DNA from 2 places in the Arthrobacter sp. JB02-1C genome. Region 2 is predicted to be linked to the other one. Evidence: predicted binding sites of a transcription regulator. Region 2 holds the regulator's gene; the other holds the start of a gene.
The links. Region 2 encodes LexA, which represses DNA repair genes until DNA is damaged. Its sites were predicted from a motif close to TCGAACANNTGTTCGA; they were not measured.
Positions count from the first base shown of each region.

Region 1: the regulator LexA is predicted to act here: its motif matches at 7,577-7,592, upstream of AC3ANP_RS12325 (LysM peptidoglycan-binding domain-containing protein).

Region 1 is NZ_CM173235.1:2,616,691-2,627,087, reverse strand. It holds gene AC3ANP_RS12370 (peptidoglycan D,D-transpeptidase FtsI family protein) at 1-603, opposite strand, end outside; gene ftsL (cell division protein FtsL) at 693-1,355, opposite strand; gene rsmH (16S rRNA (cytosine(1402)-N(4))-methyltransferase RsmH) at 1,352-2,353, opposite strand; gene mraZ (division/cell wall cluster transcriptional repressor MraZ) at 2,553-2,981, opposite strand; gene AC3ANP_RS12350 (DUF3040 domain-containing protein) at 3,371-3,739, opposite strand; gene dinB (DNA polymerase IV) at 4,001-5,182, opposite strand; gene AC3ANP_RS12340 (hypothetical protein) at 5,367-5,891, shown strand; gene AC3ANP_RS12335 (polyprenyl synthetase family protein) at 5,888-6,982, shown strand; gene AC3ANP_RS12330 (Rv2175c family DNA-binding protein) at 7,074-7,427, opposite strand; gene AC3ANP_RS12325 (LysM peptidoglycan-binding domain-containing protein) at 7,720-9,132, shown strand; gene pknB (Stk1 family PASTA domain-containing Ser/Thr kinase) at 9,234-10,397, shown strand, end outside.
Region 2 is NZ_CM173235.1:2,499,884-2,510,280, forward strand. It holds gene miaB (tRNA (N6-isopentenyl adenosine(37)-C2)-methylthiotransferase MiaB) at 1-1,115, shown strand, start outside; gene miaA (tRNA (adenosine(37)-N6)-dimethylallyltransferase MiaA) at 1,207-2,088, shown strand; gene dapF (diaminopimelate epimerase) at 2,190-3,146, shown strand; gene AC3ANP_RS11815 (class I SAM-dependent methyltransferase) at 3,127-3,741, opposite strand; gene hflX (GTPase HflX) at 3,914-5,509, shown strand; gene AC3ANP_RS11825 (ATP-dependent DNA helicase) at 5,502-7,577, shown strand; gene lexA (transcriptional repressor LexA) at 7,592-8,341, opposite strand; gene AC3ANP_RS11835 (LysM peptidoglycan-binding domain-containing protein) at 8,740-9,141, shown strand; gene AC3ANP_RS11840 (histidinol-phosphate transaminase) at 9,230-10,348, shown strand.

The DNA.
Region 1 (10,397 bases), 120 kb from region 2:
GGTGGTGCCGTCCTTGAGGAAGCCCACGATTCCGCCGGCCACAGCCCCGTTCGGGTAGACGCGTTTGCTGGTGCCCTCGGTGACGATGCCGGGAACCTGCAGTTTGGAAATCCGGTCTTCGACGTCGGGCCTGATGTCTTTGGCCACGATGTAGTAGCGCTGCTTGCCGGTCAGGGCCGCCCTGACGTCGTCGGTGTTCATCCCCAGCACCGCCGCCAGCTCCTGGATGCCCTGCTCGCGCGGAATCTTCACTACGGTGTCCTTGCCGTCGACCTTTTCCAGGCGCGGGAAGGACTCGGTCTTGGTGTTGACGGTCTGGTCGACGACGACGTTGTAGCGGATCACGCTGCTGGCCAGCACGGTGCCGTTCGCGGCGAGGATGCTGCCGCGCTCGGCGGGCAGTTCGACAGGCTTGAGCCGGTTCTGCAGCGCCGCCTCGGCCATCCCGCCGACGTCGAGCCCCTGGACCAGAAACAGCTTCCCGCCGACCACGAGCAGGAGCGCCAGCATGACGCCCAGCCCCAGCCGCAGCCTCCGCGTGGCGCTTGGTGCCTTGCCCTTGGGTGCCCTGCCTTTGGCTGCCCTGCTGCTGTTCTGCGCCACGATCTATCCTTGCTGCTTGCCTGGCTGGTCGACGATCGTCCCGGCTGATGCGCGGCCGGATACTGTCCGGTCCGGTGCCTGCCGGTGGGCTACTGGCCGGGAACTTTCTGGGCGGGGGCCGGGACGGATCCGCCATGGAGGTCCACGGCGGGTGCAGGCGCCGGCGCGTGAACAGCGGCCGCGGGGGCCTCGGCGGCGGGCGCCGCTGCCGGGGCTTCTGCGGGCTTCCGGTTTTCCAGCGGATCCTTGGCCGTGGCCGGCGGGACTACCTCCACCGCACCGGCGACTGCGGGCGCGGCAATGACGGAGGCGGGCGCGTCCGACTTCACGGCGGGCTTGGCCTTTCCGGTCACGGCGAGGGTGGACAGATCGATCTGGCCCTTGGCCGTGGAGGCGACCATGCCCAGTTCGGTGGCCTTGGCCGCCAGGTTCTGCGGGGCGTCAAAGTTCTGGACCTGCTGGGTCAGGTCCTGGTTCTGCTTGGTCAGCGTGGACTGCTGGGCGCGCAGCTGAACCAGCTGGTACTGGGCGGAGGACACGGAGATGTTCAGCACGAGTACTGCCATCAGCGCCAGCGCCAGGATCCCGAAGCACATCACCACGAAGGGTGCGCGTCGCTTGCGCGGCGCCGAACGGACGACGGAGAGCGGCGTTCGCGTTTTGCGGGCCGGCGCACCGGGGTGCAGTTCCGGCAGGGCACGGGCCGTCGCGGCTGTGGCAACGGGGAATCTGTTGACGGCGGCGGTGCTCATGCGACTCTCCTGGCTTTGATGCGTTCCACGGCGCGGAGCCTGGCGGAGGCGGCGCGTGGGTTTTCGGCGATTTCTGCTGCGGTGGGTACTTCGGTGCCCTTGGTCAGGGTCTTCAGTTCGGCCTTGTGTTCCTCCAGCTCCACCGGAAAACCGAGCGGGGCGGAGGACTTGGAGCCTGCCTGGAAGACGGCCTTGACGATCTTGTCCTCCAGCGAGTGGTAGGACATGACCACGACCCGGCCGCCCATGGCTGTGGCGGCCACGGCCGCGGGGATGGCCCGTTCCAGCACGTCGAGCTCTTCGTTGACTTCGATCCTGAGCGCCTGGAAGGTGCGCTTGGCCGGGTGGCCGCCGGTCTTCGCAGCGCCGGCCGGCACCACAGCACGGATGGTGTCGACGAGTTCTCCCGTGGTGGCAAACGGTTTCGTGGCGCGGGCCGCGACGATCCGGTTTGCAATGCGGCCGGCGAACTTCTCCTCGCCCCATTTCCGGATAATCCGGACCAGGTCTTCTTCGCTGTAGGTGTTGACGACGTCGGCGGCGGTTTGCCCGCGGCTGGTATCCATCCGCATATCCAGCGGCGCGTCGAAGGAGTACGCGAAGCCGCGTTCGCGCTCGTCCAGCTGGAGCGAAGAGACGCCCAGGTCCATCAGGACGCCGTGGACCTCGTCGAAGCCGAGGTCTTCGATCACGTCGGCGATTTCGTCGTAGACGGCGTGGACCAGATCGATCCGGTTGGCGAACGGCGCCAGGCGCTCCCCGGCCAGGGCAAGCGCTTCCTCGTCGCGGTCGATGCCGATCAGGTGCAGGTCCGGGAAGCGCTGGAGCATGGCTTCGGAGTGCCCGCCCATGCCAAGCGTGGCGTCGACGACGACGGGCGCCTCACCCCGGCGGCGCGCTGCCTCGAAACCGGGCGCCAACAAATTGATGCACCGGTCCTTGAGGACCGGTACATGCCGTTCGGACGTAGGCTTCGCCTGGTTGGAGTCATCACTCATGCCTGCGTCCTTTCGTTGGTGGAGGTTCGGCTCGTTGGTGGAGGTTCGGGGGGTCGGTGTTTCTTGATCCAGATCCCCATCCGCGCCTACCCTGCTGCCCGCCTGGCTCCGGGGAAGTGAGCCAGGTGGACGGCCGGATGGGCGGCTGGAGATCTCGGTCAAGAAGCGTTGGCGGTGCTGGTGTGGCTAATGCGGGGAATCAAAGAATCCCCGGAATGGCGTCGTCGGTTTCGGAGAAGGCTGTTTCCTTTTCGGCGAGGTACTCGTTCCAGGCCTGGGCGTCCCAGATCTCCGCCCGGGTGCCGGCGCCGATGACGGCCAGCTCCCTGCCGAGACCTGCGTATTCCCGGAGCGCCGGCGGGATGGTCACGCGCCCCTGCTTGTCAGGTACCTCGTCAGAGGCTCCAGAGAGAAAAACACGGATGTAGTCACGAGCTTGCTTGGAAGAAATTGGCGCCTCCCGCATCTGTTCGTGTACCCGGCCGAATTCCGCCTCGCTGAAGACGTAGATGCAGCGTTCCTGGCCCCGCGTGAGAACCAGACCGCCCGCCAGCTCCTCGCGGAACTTGGCCGGGAGGATGATGCGACCTTTTTCATCCAGACGCGGCGAATGCGTGCCGAGAAACACGGCCCACCGCCTGTCTTTTGTAGAAGTCCAACGTCCCCTGTGCTGCCACTACCCTCTTACGTCCTCCACATTACTCCACTTTGCTCCCCCGTCAACGACATTCCGCTATTTTCCAGACAAATCTCGGGCAGTTTTGACGCAATTCTTACGCGCCAATAAAGGGAAGCGGCCAAAGTGGTGCGCAGTGGAGGGTCCGGGGCCTCCCGATTCCTGGGAAGCCGCCCTTTTGCGCGCGGCAACGGCGTCTGTGGAGCGCTCAACTTGGGATTAGCAGCAAAAACCGGTGGTTAACAGCAAAAGACCCGCCGAAGCGGGTCTTGCGTGGCTGCTTGGCCCATCAAGGGCTGCGGCGGTGGTGCGGAATGGAGGGGCTGTTCCTGGAACGGCGCTCAGGGCTCGCCGCGGTGCCTTTCGTCCCAGCGCTCCTCCAGATTGCTCATGAAGGAACTGCGCTGCTTTCCGTTCTTCCGGCCGCCGACGGGCCGTCCTTTGCCGCCGGAACTGCGCATCGTGGCGTAGTACACGCCAGCGCCCATGACGACGAAGCCCAGCACGCCCACGACGATCAACTGCAGTGAGACGCCCAGCAACAGCAGCAGAATGCCAGCCAGGGTGCCAAGAACACCGATGACCAGATGACGGGTGGACCAGGAACGGCCCGGGTCCGACCCCATGGAGCTGGCAAACTTCGGGTCGTCTTCGTGCAGCTGCTTCTCAAGTTGCTCAAGCAACTTCTGTTCGTGCTCCGAGAGCGGCATCACGACCTCCTTAAGTCGGCCAACGTCCGGACTTGACGCGACCTTTTCCCTAAACTCCCAACGTCCGGAGCTGCCGGCTGGTTCCCGTCCGCGAAATTGAAGCGAGGCGGCGGATCCAGCGCATCCGAAGCTGTTTAGTTAGCAGGCCCGGCAGTCCGAACGTTCGATCCGGTCGTTCGAAATCTACGTATCTCTAGGATAGTTTGTTGCGGCCCGTTCTGAAAGACGCTGTGGGCCGCTTCGCCGCTCCGAGCTGGCACCTCAGCCGGAAACCGGTCCGGGGCCGGCACCTGGACCGGGGTCCAGTAACCGGGCGGGCAGCACCGACTTGTTGCCGAACTTGCGGGTGACCTGGTCCAGCGCCTGCTCGGCGGCTCGCCAGTTGTCGTCGCGGCGGTCCAGGCTGAGCTGCAGCGGCGCCTGCGCGGCTTCTTCAAGCTGTTCGGCGCGGATACCGATGAGCCGCACCGCCATGGGACGCTGGCCGACGGACTCCAGCAACTGCAGCGCGACGCCGTACAGCAATTGGGCGCTGTCGATCGGGGTACTCACGGTCCGGCTGCGGGTGATCGTGGAGAAGTCGGCGTAGCGGAGCTTCAGGGCGACGGTCCTGGCATGCATGCCGGAGCCGCGCAGCCGCTCTGCGGTCCGGTGGGCCAGGCGCAGCAGTTCCCGGTGCAGCTGGGCGTCGTCGGCCGTATCCACGGCGAAGGTCTCCTCCGCGCCGATGCTCTTCTCCAGCCGGACCGGCGTCACCGGCCGCGGGTCAATCCCCCACGAGAGCCGGTGGACGTGTTCTCCGGTGGCGCCGAGGATCTTTCGAAGCGACGGCAGCGGCGTTGCGGCAACATCGGCGACGGTCCGGATGCCCATCCGTGCCAGCACCTCGACGGTCTTTGCGCCCACCCCCCACAGCGCGTTCACCGGCAGGGTGTGCAGGTAGGCTACGGTCTCCTCCGGACCGATCAGCAGCAGGCCGTCTGGTTTGCACCGGGTCGAGGCGATCTTCGCGACGAACTTGCTGGCCGCGATCCCGACCGATGCCGTGATGCCCAGCTCGGCTGCCACCCGGCGGCGGATCAGTTCACCGATGTCCCGGGGGGTCCCGAGCCGGCGGATTGCGCCACCGACGTCGAGGAAGGCCTCGTCGACGCTCAGCGGCTCGACCAGGTCCGTGATGGATTCAAAGATGGCCATGATCTGGCCGGAGACTTCGTAGTAGAGCTTGTGACGGGGCTCGATGACCACTGCCGAGGGGCACATCCTGGTGGCCACCACCATGGGCATCGCGGACCTGACGCCGAACTTGCGGGCCTCATAGGAGGCCGACAGCACCACCGAGCGGTCCGCCGGGTAGCCCACGATCACGGGCCGGCCCTTGAGTTGCGGGCGGCTGCGCAGCTCCACGGAAACGAAGAAGGCGTCCATGTCCACGTGCAGGATGCTGCTGCGGCGGAGTTCGCGAAGAGCCGCTTCGCTGAACCGTCTTGGGCTCGCCTGACCGGTCTGCTGCGAGGGCCCCTTTGCAGCCTCCTGCCCACTCTCCGGTCTCACGCACCAATCCTATGCGGAGGGACTGACTAAACTGGAGGCTGAATCCGGCATCAACACCAGGAGGAACATTCCCGTGAAGGTTTTTGGAGAGCGCAAACGCGCCATGGCGGCTGCGGCGGCAGCCGGGGCCCTGCTGGCTCTGGCCGCCTGCACCCCCGGCCAGCAGGCCCCGGCCGCGTTGGCGTCGTCCCCGGCAGGCGCCAGCTCCCAGGCCTCCACCACGGCCCCTCCCAGCCCGTCCGCCGAACCCGGTACCTCCGCTACCGTGGGGGCGCTGGTCGCGGGCTTCCCGCAGCAGCTGCTGCCGGTCATGCCGAACGCGAAGGTGCAGTCGAGCAGTTTCGACAAGACCGCCACGCCGGCGACCGTCGCGCTGGTGGGGAAGGTCACGTCGCCGTCTGCCGGCGTCGTGGCGTATTACAGCAAGGAGCTCGAAGGCCAGGGGTTCAAGGCAGTTCCCGGCGAAACCGTGGGAACGGTGGCATCCAAGGACTTCCTTCGCGGCGACAATGAAACCGTGAATCTCTCCGTCGTGGAGACCGGCGGGGTATCGACGTTCACGATCGGTGCCAACGTCGCCGCCGGGTCCGTCAAGTGAGCCTGGCCGGACAGCTGCGGGATGAGCAGGCGGACTTCGTCGCCGCCGTCGCCGGTAAGCTGACCGACTTCCTGACCGAACGCACCGCCGTCATGGCGGCCATTTCCTCAGACATCGATCCGTTGATGAGTTCCATCTCGCACCTGGCGACCGGGGGGAAGCGCCTCCGTGCCCTGATGTGCTACTGGGGCTGGCGCGGGGCCGGCGGCGAAGCCGGCGCCCGGGAGGTCGTCACGGCCGGCTCGGCGCTCGAGCTGTTCCAGGCCGCAGCACTGATCCATGACGACATCATCGACCGCTCCGATACCCGGCGCGGCGGCCCCAGCGTTCACCGCCGCTTCAGCGAACTGCACGCCGACCAGGGCTGGGCGCTCGACCCCGAGCGGTTTGGCCACGCCGCGGCCATCCTGACCGGAGACCTCTGCCTCTCGTTCAGCGAGGAGTCCTTCACCGCCATCGGCGAGCGGGCGGCTGCGGGAACCCAGGCCCGCCTCATCTTTAACCTGATGCGCGCCGAGGTCATGGCCGGGCAGTATCTGGACATCCTCGAGGAGGTCGCGGGCCCGCATCGGGACCGTGCCGGTGCCGTCGGCCGTGCGCAGTCCATCATCCGCTTCAAATCGGCCAAGTACTCCACCGAACACCCCCTCGCCCTTGGCGGTGCGCTGGCCGGCGCGCCGGACGGGCTGCTTCGCGGCTACTCGGCTTTCGCGCTGCCCTTGGGTGAGGCTTTCCAACTGCGCGACGACGTCCTGGGCGTCTTCGGCGACCCGGTCAGCACCGGCAAACCGGCGGGCGACGACCTCCGGGAAGGCAAGCGCACGGTACTGATCGCTTTCGCCCTGGACCTCGCGGCCCCGGCGGAGGCAAGCTTTATCGACACGAGGCTGGGCAGTCCGGACCTGAACGCCGAAGACGTCGAGGAGATCCGCCGGATCATCGTGGACTGCGGGGCCCTGCAGGCTACCGAGCTCCTGATCGAGGAGTTCGGCCGGGCCGCCTTTGAGGCCCTGGACACACTGCCCCTGGAAGAACTGCCCAAGACCGCGCTGCGGAAACTGGCCGAGTCCGTAGTCAGCCGGACCGCTTAGCCGGCCGGAGCAGTAAACGGCAAAGGCCGTGCAGAGCGCCAGGCGCCCTACACGGCCTTTCCCGTACTGCCTCCCGGGGTACGGCGGCCGGCTACCAGGCCATGGTCTGGGCGCGGCGCCGGATTTCCGTTTTCCGGCCCTCGCGCAGGGCATCAATCGGCCGGCCGCGCAACGACTCGTCCGGCGTGAACAGCCAGGTGATCAGCTCTTCATCCGAATAGCCGGCGTCGGCCAGGACCACGATCGTGCCCTTCAAGCTCTCCACCGCATGGCCGTCCTGGAGGAAGGCTGCGGGGACGGAACGGATCCGCCGCTCGCCGACCCGGATTGCTGCCAACGCCCGTTCGTCCAGCAGGGCATGGACTTTCGTAATCGAAACATTCAGCAACTCGGCTACATCGGGCAGGGGCAGCCATTCGTCTACAAGGCTTTCAACAGTACTCACGGATCAAGATTGCCACGCCCGGGCGGATTGCGCCTAGTCAGCCACGGACCCGGGACTGCCGGTCCGGGCACCAAAGGCCCGCCGGATCCCTCCGCCGGCCAGCAGCGGCGCGTTCAAGCGACACTCCAGCAAGCCGTTGATGTCGATTGTCAAACAGTTCTTGTGCTATTCCGCAATTCATGAGAGATTCACATAGTTCACATTTGTAACTGTAGTTTCTTTTGTCACACTGGTAACACCAGTAGTCCCGGCCTGACCTGCAGCGTTCGCCGCTGAGAAGAGGATCTTTCCCATGACGACGACTCGTTCGCCGAAGCCCCCCACGAGGCACGGCCTCCCGCTGATTGCGGCGACGACGGCGGCGCTGCCCGCCGTCGTGCTCTCTTCATTGGCGATCGCCCAGCCGGCCTCGGCTGAGCCGCGCCCCCGCGCCATCCCCGCGACGCTGGCCGCTGCCATGAAGGCGCAGGCGCAGGGACAGACCGTGACGTCGCTGCCTTCCCTGATTCCCGCCGGTGCCGTTTCCGCCGCCATCCCCGCCGCATTCGCGCCCGCGCAGGTGTCCGCGCCGGCGGAATACACGATTGCCCGCGGCGACACGATCAGCGCAATTGCCGGCAGGCACGGCCTGGACACCTATGCGGTGCTTAAGCTCAACAACCTGCAGGCCAACACCCTGATCTACCCCGGCCAGAAGATCAAACTCACCGGTTCCGCCACTGCACCGGCCGCTCCCGCGCCGGCTGCCCCCGCGCCGGCGGCCCCGGCCGGCGGCAACGTCTACACCGTCAAGTCCGGCGACACGCTGAGCGCCATTGCCGCCCGGCACGGCGTGAGGCTCTCCGAGGTCTTCGACTGGAACGGCCTGAACATGCGGTCGATCATCTACCCGGGCCAGAAGGTCAAGGTCGGCGGCGGTTCAGCGGCCCCGGCGGCCCCGGCGCCTGCGGCTCCGACGAAGGCGGCGCCCGCTCCGGCACCGGCTGCTCCGGCACCGGCTGCTCCGGCCAGCTCCGGCTCCTACACGATTAAGTCCGGTGACACCCTGTCCGGGATCGCCGCACGGCACGGCGTCAAGCTCGCGGATGTCCTGTCGGCCAACCGGCTGACCATGAGCAGCATCATCTACCCCGGCAACAAGCTGGTTATCCCGGGCGCCGGTACGGGCTCCGGCACGATCACGCCGGCGTCGAGCCAGCCGCCCGCCACCGTGACCCCCCTGGTGCCCAGCACGTTCCTGGGTTTCAGCTACCCGCAGGCGGTCGTCAACTCGGCCAACCAGAACAAGGCCCTGCTGAACGCGGCGCCGGTCCCCAGCCGCGAACAGATGAAACAGATCGTGGCGGACACGGCGCGCCGGATGGGCGTGGATCCCGCGCTGGCCCTCGCCTTCGCTTTCCAGGAGTCCAGCTTCGACCACCGCTCGGTGTCCCCCGCCAACGCGATCGGCACCATGCAGGTCATCCCGTCCTCGGGCCAGTGGGCCTCCGACCTGGTCGGTCGGAAGCTGAATCTGCTGGACCCGTACGACAACGCTACGGCCGGCGTCGCGATCATCCGCCAGCTGGTCCGCACCAGCAAGGATCTGGACAACGCTATCGCCGGCTACTACCAGGGCCAGTATTCGGTGAGCACCCGCGGCATGTTCGACGACACGAAGGTCTACGTGGCCTCCATCAAGAAGCTGCAGAAGAGTTTCAGCTAAACCGCCGTCCCCGCGCGGGGGCTGAACCTTCCGTCGCGTAACGATACGGGTCCGGACTGCATGTCAGTCCGGGCCCGTTTCCGTGCAGAGCTTAGGATCAGATAGTGCAGGAATACACTTCGGACGCTCTTGTCGGGACCCTGGTGGACAACCGGTACCTGATTCAATCAAAGCTGGCCCGCGGCGGCATGTCCACGGTCTACCTCGCCATCGACCGCCGGCTGGAGCGGGAGGTTGCCCTGAAGGTGCTGCATCCGCATATGGCCGGCGACCCGCAGTTCCTGGACCGCCTGGGCCGCGAAGCCAAGGCCGCCGCGAGGCTTTCGCATCCGCACGTCGTCGGCGTGCTGGACCAGGGTGAGGACGGGCCGCTGGCCTACCTCGTCATGGAATATATCAAGGGCCACACCCTGCGGGACGTGCTGAAGGAGAAGGGGGCCCTCACTCCGCGGCTTGCGCTGGCCCTGATCGACCCGGTCGTGGAGGGCCTCGGCGCCGCGCACGCCGCCGGACTGATCCACCGCGACGTCAAGCCGGAGAACGTCCTGATCGCGGATGACGGCCGGATCAAGATCGGCGACTTCGGCCTGGCCCGCGCCATCACGACGACGACCAGCACCGGGGCCCTGATCGGAACCGTCGCGTACCTGTCCCCCGAACTTGTCATGGGCCGGCAGTCGGACGCCCGCAGCGACATCTACTCGCTCGGGATCATGCTGTACGAGCTGCTCACCGGACGGCAGCCGTTCGACGGCGAGGTCCCCATCCAGGTGGCCTACCAGCATGTGAACTCAAGCGTTGGCGCGCCCTCGGCACTGGTGCCCGGGCTGGCCGGCGAACTCGACGAACTCGTGCAGTGGTGCACCGCCAACGACCCGGACAAACGCCCGGTGGACGGCAACGCCCTGCTGTCCGAGCTCCGCCATATCCGCACCAACCTCAGTGACGCGGAGCTGGAACTGCGGCCCCCGGCGGCGTTGCCCGGTCCCGCCGCCGCCGGCCTTCCGGCCGCGGTGGCCCCCGGCGAGGCGCACACCGAATTTCTGGCCAGCGTCCCGCAGCAGACCGAAATCATCAGCCGCGGCAACAACCCCACCACGGTACTCTCGGGCCGCCAGCGGAGCGGCGGCTTCGGCCCGCTGGTGGCCCCGGAGGAACCTGATTTCGGCGGGCAGGCAGCCGAACCGGCCTCCGACCCGGCACTGCCGGCCAGCAAGCGCGTTCAACGCAAACTGGATCGGGACCAGGAGCGCGCCCGGCAGCGA
Region 2 (10,397 bases):
AGCTGGAGATCCTGGAATCCCTGGACGTCTTCCCCTCCACCCTGCCCACCAAACGCGACTCGGTCTACGCCGGCTGGGTCTCCATTTCCGTCGGCTGCAACAACACCTGCACCTTCTGCATCGTCCCCGCGCTGCGCGGCAAGGAAAAGGACCGCCGGCCCGGAGATATCCTCGCCGAAATCCAGGCACTCGTCGACGACGGTGCCATCGAGGTCACCCTGCTGGGCCAGAACGTGAACTCGTACGGCGTCGAGTTCGGCGACCGGCAGGCCTTTTCCAAGCTCCTGCGGGCCTGCGGGGACATCCCCGGGCTGGAACGTGTCCGGTTCACCAGCCCGCACCCGGCGGCATTCACCGACGATGTCATCGACGCGATGGCCGAGACCCCCAACGTCATGCCGCAGCTGCACATGCCGCTGCAGTCCGGGTCGGACAAGGTGCTCAAAGACATGCGCCGGTCCTACCGTTCAACCAAGTTCCTCGGCATCCTGGACAAGGTCCGGGAGAAGATCCCGCACGCGGCTATCTCCACCGACATCATCGTCGGATTCCCGGGGGAGACCGAGGAGGACTTCCAGGCCACGCTCGACGTCGTGGAACGGTCGCGTTTTGCCACCGCGTTCACCTTCCAATATTCCAAGCGGCCCGGCACGCCTGCCGCGGAACTGCCGGACCAGCTGCCCAAGGCCGTCGTGCAGGAGCGCTTTGAACGGCTCACGGCGCTGCAGGACCGGATCGCTGCCGAGGAAAATGCCCGGCAACTGGGCCGGCGCGTCGAGGTCATGGTCACCGCACAGTCCGGGCGCAAGGCGGGCGAAACGCACCGGTTGTCGGGACGCGCCGAGGACCAGCGGCTGGTGCACTTCTCCGTGCCGGAAGGCGCAGAAGCGCCGCGCCCGGGCGACGTCGTCAGCGTGATCGTCAGTGCGGCCGCCGCGTTCCACCTGGTCGCCGACCCGGCCTCGCCGGCGGACTACAGCCTGCGCCGCACCCGCGCCGGAGACGCCTGGGACAGGTCGCAGGCCGACTCGTGCGGTGCTCCGGTTCCCGCTGCCGCCGGTGCACGCACCGGGGTTGCACTGGGCATGCCCAGCCTGCCGCTGCGCGCCCGCTAGCGCCGTGGCCGCCTCCACCCGGCACGACCCGGCCCCGGCCGCTGGCGGCGACGACGGCGATGCCAGCCGCCCGGCCGGGGCCGCGCCGCCGGTGATCGCCGTCGTCGGGCCCACCGGCTCCGGAAAGTCGGATCTCGCTGTGTCCCTGGCACTGGCCCTCGGCGGTGAAGTCGTCAACGCCGACGCCATGCAGTTTTACCGCGGCATGGACATCGGGACGGCCAAGATCACCGAGGCAGAGCGCAGGGGAGTGCGCCACCACTTGCTCGACATCCTCGACGTGACCGAGGAGGCCAGCGTCTCCGCCTTCCAGCAGGAGGCCAGGGAAGCGATCGCGGACATCCACGCACGGGGCAAGCGCGCCATCGTCGCCGGCGGCTCCGGGCTCTACGTCCGCGCCGTCCTGGACGTACTCGAATTCCCCGGCACCGACCCCGCCATCCGCCGCCGCCTCGAAGCCGAAGAGGCGGCCCACGGACTGGCGCGCCTGCGGTCCCGGCTGCAGGAGGCGGACCCGGTTTCAGCCGCCCGGCTCGGCGACGCCCGCCGGGTCATCCGGGCCCTTGAGGTGTTCGAGCTGACCGGACGCCCCTTCAGCTCGTTCATGCCGGAGCGGGCGTACTTCCAGCCGGCGGTTCAGATCGGCCTGGCGGTGGACCGCGAGCAGCTGCGCCAGCGCCTGGCCGTGCGCGTCCACGCCATGGTGCGGGCCGGCCTGCTGGCAGAGGTGCAGCGCCTTGACGCCGCCGGCCTGCGTGCCGGCAAGACCGCTTCCCGCGCCCTGGGGTACGCCCAGTTCCTCAAGGTCCTCGACGGCGCCGCGGACCAGGACCAGGCGGCCGAGGAGACCATCGCCGCGACCCGGAAATTCGCCCGGCGCCAGCTCACCTGGTTCCGGGCCGACCCGCGGATCCACTGGCTGGACTGGCAGGACCCGGACCTGGCGGCGAAGGCAGCAGCACTCTGCCGGTAAGCCTGCGCCGACCCGGCCGGGCCCGGCGGCGGCCGGCCCGGTCCGGCCGACCCGGCCGGCCCGGCGGCGCCGAGCGCCCGCCGGACCGGTAATCTGGGTGCATGGACAAAACCTTCGCCCCGGCGGCTGAGCACTCCCTTGCCGCGGACAGCAGCGCACTGAGCGGACTCACGTTCTCCAAGGGGCACGGCACGGGCAACGACTTCGTCCTCATCGCCGACCCGCACGGCACCCTCGCCCTCACCCCCGAGCAGGTCGCGGCCCTCTGCGACCGGCACCGCGGCATCGGCGCGGACGGCCTCATCCGCGCAGTCCCTTCCAGTTCCCTGCCCGAAGGCAGGGAACTGCTCGCCGCCCACCCCGGCGCCGAGTGGTTCATGGACTACCGCAACGGCGACGGTTCCCTCTCCGAAATGTGCGGAAACGGCGTCCGCGTCTTCGTCCACTTCCTCATCGCCGAAGGCCTGGTGGACCTGCCGGCCGGAGAAGCCCTGACCATCGGCACCCGCGGCGGCGTAAAGACCGTCGTCCGCACCGCTGCCGGCTACGCCGTCGACATGGGTCCCTGGGAATTCATCTTCCCCGGCGAGGCCACCGCCCGGGCGATGGATTCCCTGGTCAGCGCCGACGGGCTCGAAGTCGCCAGGCCCGCGCTGTCCGTCAGCATGGGAAACCCGCACACGGTGGTCGCGCTGGCCGAAGCCGCCGAGCTCGCCGGCACCCAGCTGTTCAGGGCGCCCCGGGTGGACCCCGCGCCGCCGCACGGCACCAACGTGGAGTTCGTGGTGCCCGCCGAACCGCTCGTTCACGACGGCGTGGGGACCATCACCATGCGGGTGCACGAGCGCGGCGTGGGGGAGACGCAGTCCTGCGGCACCGGTGCCTGCGCCGCCGCCGTCGCGATCCGGCACTGGGCCGGCCAGGACGCCCCCGACACCTGGCAGGTAGCCGTGCCCGGCGGCGTCGTGGGCGTGAAGTTCTTCGTTGCCGCAGACGGCCACGAGCACGTGGAACTGAGCGGGCCGGCCGTGATCGTCGCTAGCGGGACGATTTCCTGACCCGCAGGATCCGGAACGACTTGGAAGTGCTCTCGCGCGTCACGGTGAAACTGTCGTCAAGTTCGGCGGCGAGCCAGCGCTGAAGCGAGTCCGAGCCAAGGTTCTTCTGGACCACCAGCCAGGCCGAACCACCCGCAGCGAGCCGCGGCAACCAGTGCAACAACAGGGCGTGCAGTTCATCTTTGCCGATCCGGATGGGCGGGTTGGACCAGATCGTGTCGAAACGCACGTCGGGATCCACCTCACCAGGGGTGCTGGCGGTGACATTGCCGAGCCCCAGCAGGGCCGCGTTCTCATTCGTCAGCGTCACGCAGCGCTCGTTGACGTCCACCGCGAACACCCGGGCATGCGGGGCCTTCAAGGCCATGGTCAGCGCAATGGGACCCCAGCCGCAGCCAATGTCCAACAGGTTGCCCTGCGGAGCCGGAGCCGGGACGTCCGCCAGCAGCACGGCGGTTCCCTTGTCGATGCCGTCGGGGCTGAAGATCCCGGACGACGTCTGCAGCTGCCGCCGCGCGCCGGCAAGCTCCACGGTCAGGGGCTTGCGGGTGAACGGCCCGGCCGGCTGGGCGCTGAAATAATGTGCAGACTCCATAACTGGCCAGATTAGTTGGCCCTGCGACGGTATGCGAAACCGGCCGGCAGCCCGGCGGCGGACGGCCGCGCACGAGGCGCAGCCGGCGAAAAGTCGTCAGCCCAGCGCGTATTCCGCGCCACCGGACACCGAACAGCACTATTCTGAAAGTGCAGACCCTTCAAAGGAGACCATGACCAGCCATCCCAACACCGGATCCGATTCAGCCGACCAGGATATGAGTCCTGCCGAAATCCAGGCTGTCATCGACCGGATTCTCTCCAAAGACCTTCCCGTCGGCGGAGCCAGCCAGCCCAACGGCGCCGGCAACGGAGCCGGCCATCCCGGCGGAACGAGGGCGGTGTTCGGCAAAGCCCAGGCGATCTCGCCGCTGGAAGAGGAACACGGCAGCTACGACGGCGACCAGCAGGATCTCGAGGAGCGCCGCGCCTTGCGCCGCACCGCGGGGCTGTCGACCGAACTCGAAGACGTCACCGAAGTCGAATACCGCCAGTTGCGGCTGGAGCGTGTGGTCCTGGCCGGACTGTGGAGCGAGGGCACCCTCGCCGACGCCGAGAACTCACTGCGCGAACTGGCGGCACTGGCAGAGACCGCAGGCTCAGAGGTGCTGGACGGACTCGTCCAGCGCCGCGCCAAGCCTGACCCGGGAACCTTCCTCGGCTCCGGCAAGGCCCGCGAACTGAAAGACATCGTGATGTCCACCGGCGCCGACACGGTGGTGGTCGACGCCGAACTGGCCCCCTCCCAGCGGCGCGGACTGGAAGACATCGTCAAGGTCAAGGTCATCGACCGGACCGCACTGATCCTGGACATTTTCGCCCAGCACGCCAAGAGCCGCGAGGGCAAGGCCCAGGTGGAACTGGCCCAGCTCGAATATCTGCTTCCGCGGCTGCGCGGCTGGGGCGAGTCGATGTCCCGGCAGGCCGGCGGCCAGGTCGGCGGCGCCGGTGCCGGCATGGGCTCCCGCGGCCCCGGTGAAACCAAAATCGAGCTGGACCGCCGCCGCATCCGCATCCGGATGGCCAAACTGCGCCGCGAAATCGCCGCCATGAAGCCGGCCCGCGAAACCAAGCGCGCCAACCGGCGCCGCAATGCGGTGCCCTCGGTGGCAATCGCCGGTTACACCAACGCCGGTAAGTCCTCGCTGCTGAACCGGCTCACCGACGCCGGGGTGCTGGTCGAGAACGCCCTGTTCGCCACCTTGGACCCGACCGTCCGCAAAGCCGAAACGACAGACGGTTTGGGGTACACCCTCGCGGACACCGTTGGCTTTGTCCGCTCCCTGCCCACGCAGCTGGTCGAGGCGTTCCGTTCCACCCTCGAGGAAGTGGCCGACTCGGACCTGATCCTGCACGTCGTCGACGTCTCGCACCCGGACCCGGAGGGGCAGATCGCCGCCGTCCGGGCGGTCTTCAGCGAAGTCGACGCCCACAAGGTGCCGGAAATCATCGTCCTGAACAAGGCGGACGCGGCCGACCCGTTCGTGATCGAACGGCTGAAGCAGCGCGAGCCGCGCCACGTCGTCGTGTCCGCCCGCACCGGCGAAGGCATTCCGGAACTGCTCAAGGCCATCAGCGAGGGCATCCCGCGGCCCAGCGTGAAAATGGAACTGCTGATTCCGTACAGCCGCGGCGACCTGCTCAGCAAACTGCACGAAGCCGACGCGGAAATCATCAGCCTGGACCACGAGGAAGCCGGCACCCGGGCCGTGGTCAAGGTCCGCGAAGACCTCGCGGCCGAGCTGGATTCGTTTGTCAGCAATGGCTGAACCGGCCATGACCGCGGCGCCGGCGGGCGCCGGCAGGTCCGGCGAGGAGTTCGTCGTCGAGCTGCTCGACCGGGCGGTCGCCGCCATGGGCGGCCAAAGCCGCGACGGCCAGCACGAGATGGCCCGGCAGGTGGCCCGCGCGATCGAAACCGGCGACCACCTGCTGGTCCAGGCCGGCACCGGCACCGGCAAGTCGCTGGCGTACCTGATTCCGCTGATCGCGCACTCGCTGGTCAGCGACAAGCCCACCCTGGTGTCCACCGCCACCCTGGCCCTGCAGACCCAGATCGTCGGCCGGGACCTGCCGCGGCTGCTCAAGACCATCACCCCGGCGCTGTCCAGACCGGTCAAGGTGGCCCTGGTCAAGGGCCGCGCCAACTACGTCTGCCGGCACAAACTCGAGGGCGGGTTCCCGTCCGAGGAACCGGCCGAGGGCCAGCTGTTCTCCCTCGGCGAGGACACCTCCGTGCCGCACTTCGCCGCCGCCATGGGCGGCCCGTCCTCCCAGCTCGGCAAGGAGGTGGTCCGGCTGCGTGAATGGGCCGAGGACACCGCCACGGGCGACCGGGACGAGCTCATGCCGGGCGTCACCGACCGCGCGTGGCGCCAGGTGTCCGTGACCTCGATGGAATGCCTCGGGGCCCAGAAATGCCCGCTCGCCGCGGAATGCTTCAGCGAACTGGCCCGGCACGAAGCGGCCGACGCCGACGTCGTCGTCACCAACCACGCGATGCTGGCCGTGAGCGCCTTCGAGGGCCTGGCGGTGCTGCCCGAATACGACGTCGTGGTGGTGGACGAGGCGCACGAGCTGCAGGACCGGGTCACCGGAGCCGTCACCGGCCAGCTGTCCGTGGCCATGGTGCACGCCGCGGCCTCCGGCGCCCGCAAACACACCGGAATTACCGTCGATGCCCTGAACAACGCAGCATCCAACCTCGAGCTCGCCGTCGCGGGCGTGCCCAGCGGGCTCATGCCGAACGGCTTGAACAGTGAACAGCTCGACTGTGTGGACCAGTTGCGGGACGCCTGCCGCGCCGCGCTCTCCGACTCGAAGGGCGACAGCAACAGCACCGCCGACGGCGGCCGGCAGCTGGCGCGGTCGCGCCTGATGGTGATCCTGGAACTGTGCGAACGGCTGCTCGCCGCCCGGGAGAACCGCGAGGTGGTCTGGTTCTCCCGCAACAGCAGCTTCGACCCGCAACAGGGCTACTCCCAGCCCGACGACTCCGCGCCGGCGCTGATCAACGTCGCCCCGCTCAGTGTCGCCGGCCGGCTGCGGGAGGGCCTGTTCGCCGACCACACGGTGGTCCTGACGTCGGCGACGCTGGCCATCGGTGCGGCCTTCGAACCCGCCGCCGGCGGCCTGGGACTGGTGGGCACCGGAGCTCCGAGCTGGACCGGCGTCGACGTTGGATCCCCCTTCGAATACCCCCGGCAGGGCATCCTGTACGTCGCCAAGCACCTGCCCAAGCCCGGCCGCGGCACCTCCCCGGAGGCACTCGACGAGCTGGAGAAGCTGATCCGCGCCTCGGGCGGGGGAGCACTGTGCCTCTTTTCCTCCCGGCGCGCCGCCGAAGATGCGGCCGACGCCCTGCGCCCCAGGCTGGACCCGCGCATCCTTTGCCAAGGAGAGTCAAGCATCGCGGCGCTGGTGAAGCAGTTCGCCGACGAGGCGGACACCTGCCTGTTCGGCACGATGTCGTTGTGGCAGGGTGTCGACGTGCCCGGGAACTCCTGCCGGCTGGTGGTAATCGACAGGATCCCGTTCCCGCGTCCGGATGACCCGCTGATGACGGCCCGGTCGCGCGCCGTGGCCCAGGCCGGCGGCAACGGTTTCATGAGCGTTTCGGCCACCCACGCCGCCATCCGCCTCGCGCAGGGCGCCGGGCGGTTGATCCGCTCGACGTCGGACCGGGGCGTCGTGGCGGTGCTCGACTCCAGGCTCTCCACCGAACGGTATGGCGGCTTCCTTCGTGCGGCGCTGCCGCCGTTCTGGCCGACCACCGACCCGGCTGTAGCCGTCGGCGCGCTTGAACGCCTCGCCAAGGACGGTTCGGACGGCCGCTAGGTCCGGGCTGTCCCCTAGAGGGAACGCAGCACCGAGACGACCTTGCCCATAATGACGGCGTGGTCACCCAGGATGGGTTCGTACTGGGTGTTCTGCGGGAGCAGCCAGGTGTGGCCGTCGCGCTGGCGGAAGGTTTTGACCGTGGCCTCGTCGTCAAGCAGCGCCGCGACGATCTCCCCGTTGACGGCGTCGTTCTGGCGCCGCACCACCACCCAGTCGCCGTCGCAGATGGCGGCGTCAATCATCGAGTCCCCGGCCACCCGCAGCATGAAGAGTTCGCCGTGGCCCACCAGTTGGCGCGGCAGCGGCATCACATCTTCGACCACCTGATCGGCCAGGATCGGTCCGCCGGCGGCGATGCGGCCCACAAACGGGACCATTGCGGTGTCTGTAGCGCTGGCGAGTTCGGCGACGGCGACACCGCCGACGGCCCGCAGGCCGCTGGACTTCGTCATCCCCGAAACCTTCGCGGCGCCCTCATCGAGCGTCAAAGGCATCAACACCTCCATGGCGCGCGGCCGCTTCGGGTCGCGCCGGAGGTAGCCGAGCTTTTCCAGCTGGGAGAGCTGGTGCGTGACGCTGGACAGGCTGGCCAGGCCCACCGTGTCGCCGATCTCCCGCATGGACGGCGGGTAGCCGTTGTCCGTCACCGAACGCTGGATGGTCTCCAGGATCTTCTTTTGCCGGACGGTAAGGCTCTTCGGCGCCCGGGCGGTCTGGGGGCCGCGAGGGGTGGCCCTCCCGCCGGCGGCTTGTGCTGCCATGTTCGCCATGCCTTTCGCTTCCGCCGGGCCGTTGTGGGTGCCGGGACCCAGGGCCGGAAGAGGAATGTCAGACCCTGGTGGTCAACTGCTCGTGGTCAAGAGATCTTGGCCGCGGGCGGTTGTCCTGTGAATCAAAAGTAGGCCAGCCACCGGAGTTTTTCAAACATTTGTTCTAGTGAGTCTCGACAATGTTCGTTCATAGGTGCTAAAACAGAACATGCAGGGTTCGAAAGTATGTTCGAAAAGCGGCTGTGGGCCGGATCGCAGGATTCGGCACTGTGTTCGAGCTTTGTGATTGACGACGACGTTCGAAGGTTTGCGTTCGATGGTTCGGCCGGTTGGCGGCAGGTTAGTGGAGTACGCCGGGCGGCACAGATAAGTCCAGGAGGGCTCAACTCATGTCAGCAGTAAGCGCATTTTCCGGATCGCCGGTAGCCGTTCCCGTGGCGGGCGCCCGTGCGGCGGCGGCCGTCCCCACCACGGGGCGTGCCCCGCTCCGGCTGACCCGCCGCGGACGGTTCGTTTTCTTTGGGCTGCCGCTGATCCTGTTGGCCGCCCTCATGCTCTCCTTCGCCGGGTTCCTGAACGCGCCGGCAAAGGCCGCGGACTCGTCCGCGGAGCTTTCGGTAACGCCGACGGTCTCGGTAACCGTCCAGCCCGGCGAGTCGCTGTGGGCCATCGCCGGCGCCGTGGCCCCGGAACGCGACCCCCGTGACGTTGTCGCCGACATCGTGGAGCTGAACAACCTCGCGGCGCCCCGCGTCATCCCCGGACAGCAACTCTTCGTCCCCTCCAAGTAGCCGCCCAAGCGCGGCCGGCGGGCCACCGTAAAGGCCCGCCCGTGGTCACAGTTTCAGGTCCGGGGCCCGCCTCACTTAAACTGGACAGGTGACCGACCAGCTTGAGCGCCTCAACCGACTGCCCCTCCGGACCAATCTGCGGGGGCTGCGGCCCTACGGCGCCCCCCAGCTGAATGTCCCCATCCTGCTGAACGTCAACGAAAACACGCATGGCGTCCCCGCGGACGTCCGTGCAGCCATCGCCGAGGCGGTGACGGAAGCCGCCGCCGGCCTGAACCGGTACCCGGACCGGGAGTTCACCGACCTGCGCGAGGCGCTGGCGGAGTATCTGGGCCACGGGCTGGGCGCCGAGAACCTCTGGGCAGCCAACGGGTCCAATGAAGTCCTGCAGCAGATTCTGCAGGCCTTCGGCGGCCCCGGGCGCACGGCTCTCGGATTCCCTCCGACCTACTCGATGTACCCGCTGCTGGCCGCGGGCACGGACACCGAATACATCGTCGGTGTCCGCGGCGACGACTACGGGCTGAGCGCGGAGTCGGCGGCACGCCAGGTGCGCGAGCTTAAACCCAACGTTGTCTTCCTCTGCTCGCCGAACAATCCCACCGGCACCGGCCTGGGCATCGACGTCGTCGAGGCTGTCTACGAGGCGGGTGAGGCCAGCCAGACGATCGTGATCGTGGATGAGGCCTACCACGAGTTCGCCCACGACGGCACCCCCAGCGCGCTGACGCTGCTGCCGGGCCGGGAACGGTTGATCGTCTCGCGCACCATGAGCAAGGCATTCGCCCTCGCCGGCGCGCGGCTGGGCTACATGGCGGCAGCGCCGGAAGTCACCGACGCCCTTCGCCTGGTCCGGCTGCCGTACCACCTGTCTGCCATTACCCAGGCCACCGCCCTGGCAGCGTTGCGCCACCGCGTCGCGCTGATGGCAGACGTCGAGGACATCAAGCGCCAGCGGGACCGGATTGTCTCGGAGCTGACCCGGTTGGGGCTGAAACCGGCCGCCTCCGATTCCAACTACGTCTTCTTTGGCGGCCTGGAGAATCCGCACGAGGTCTGGCAGGCCCTGCTGGAGGCCGGAGTGCTCATCCGCGACGTCGGCATCCCCGGCCACCTGCGGGTCACCGCCGGTACTGAGACCGAAACCACAGCGTTTCTGCACGCCCTCGAACGGATCCTGGCCGGCCGGGATGTACAGTCCGCCTAGACTTAACCCTGGACCCTGCACGCCCCGTTCGGCGGGCGCCCGCCTTCTT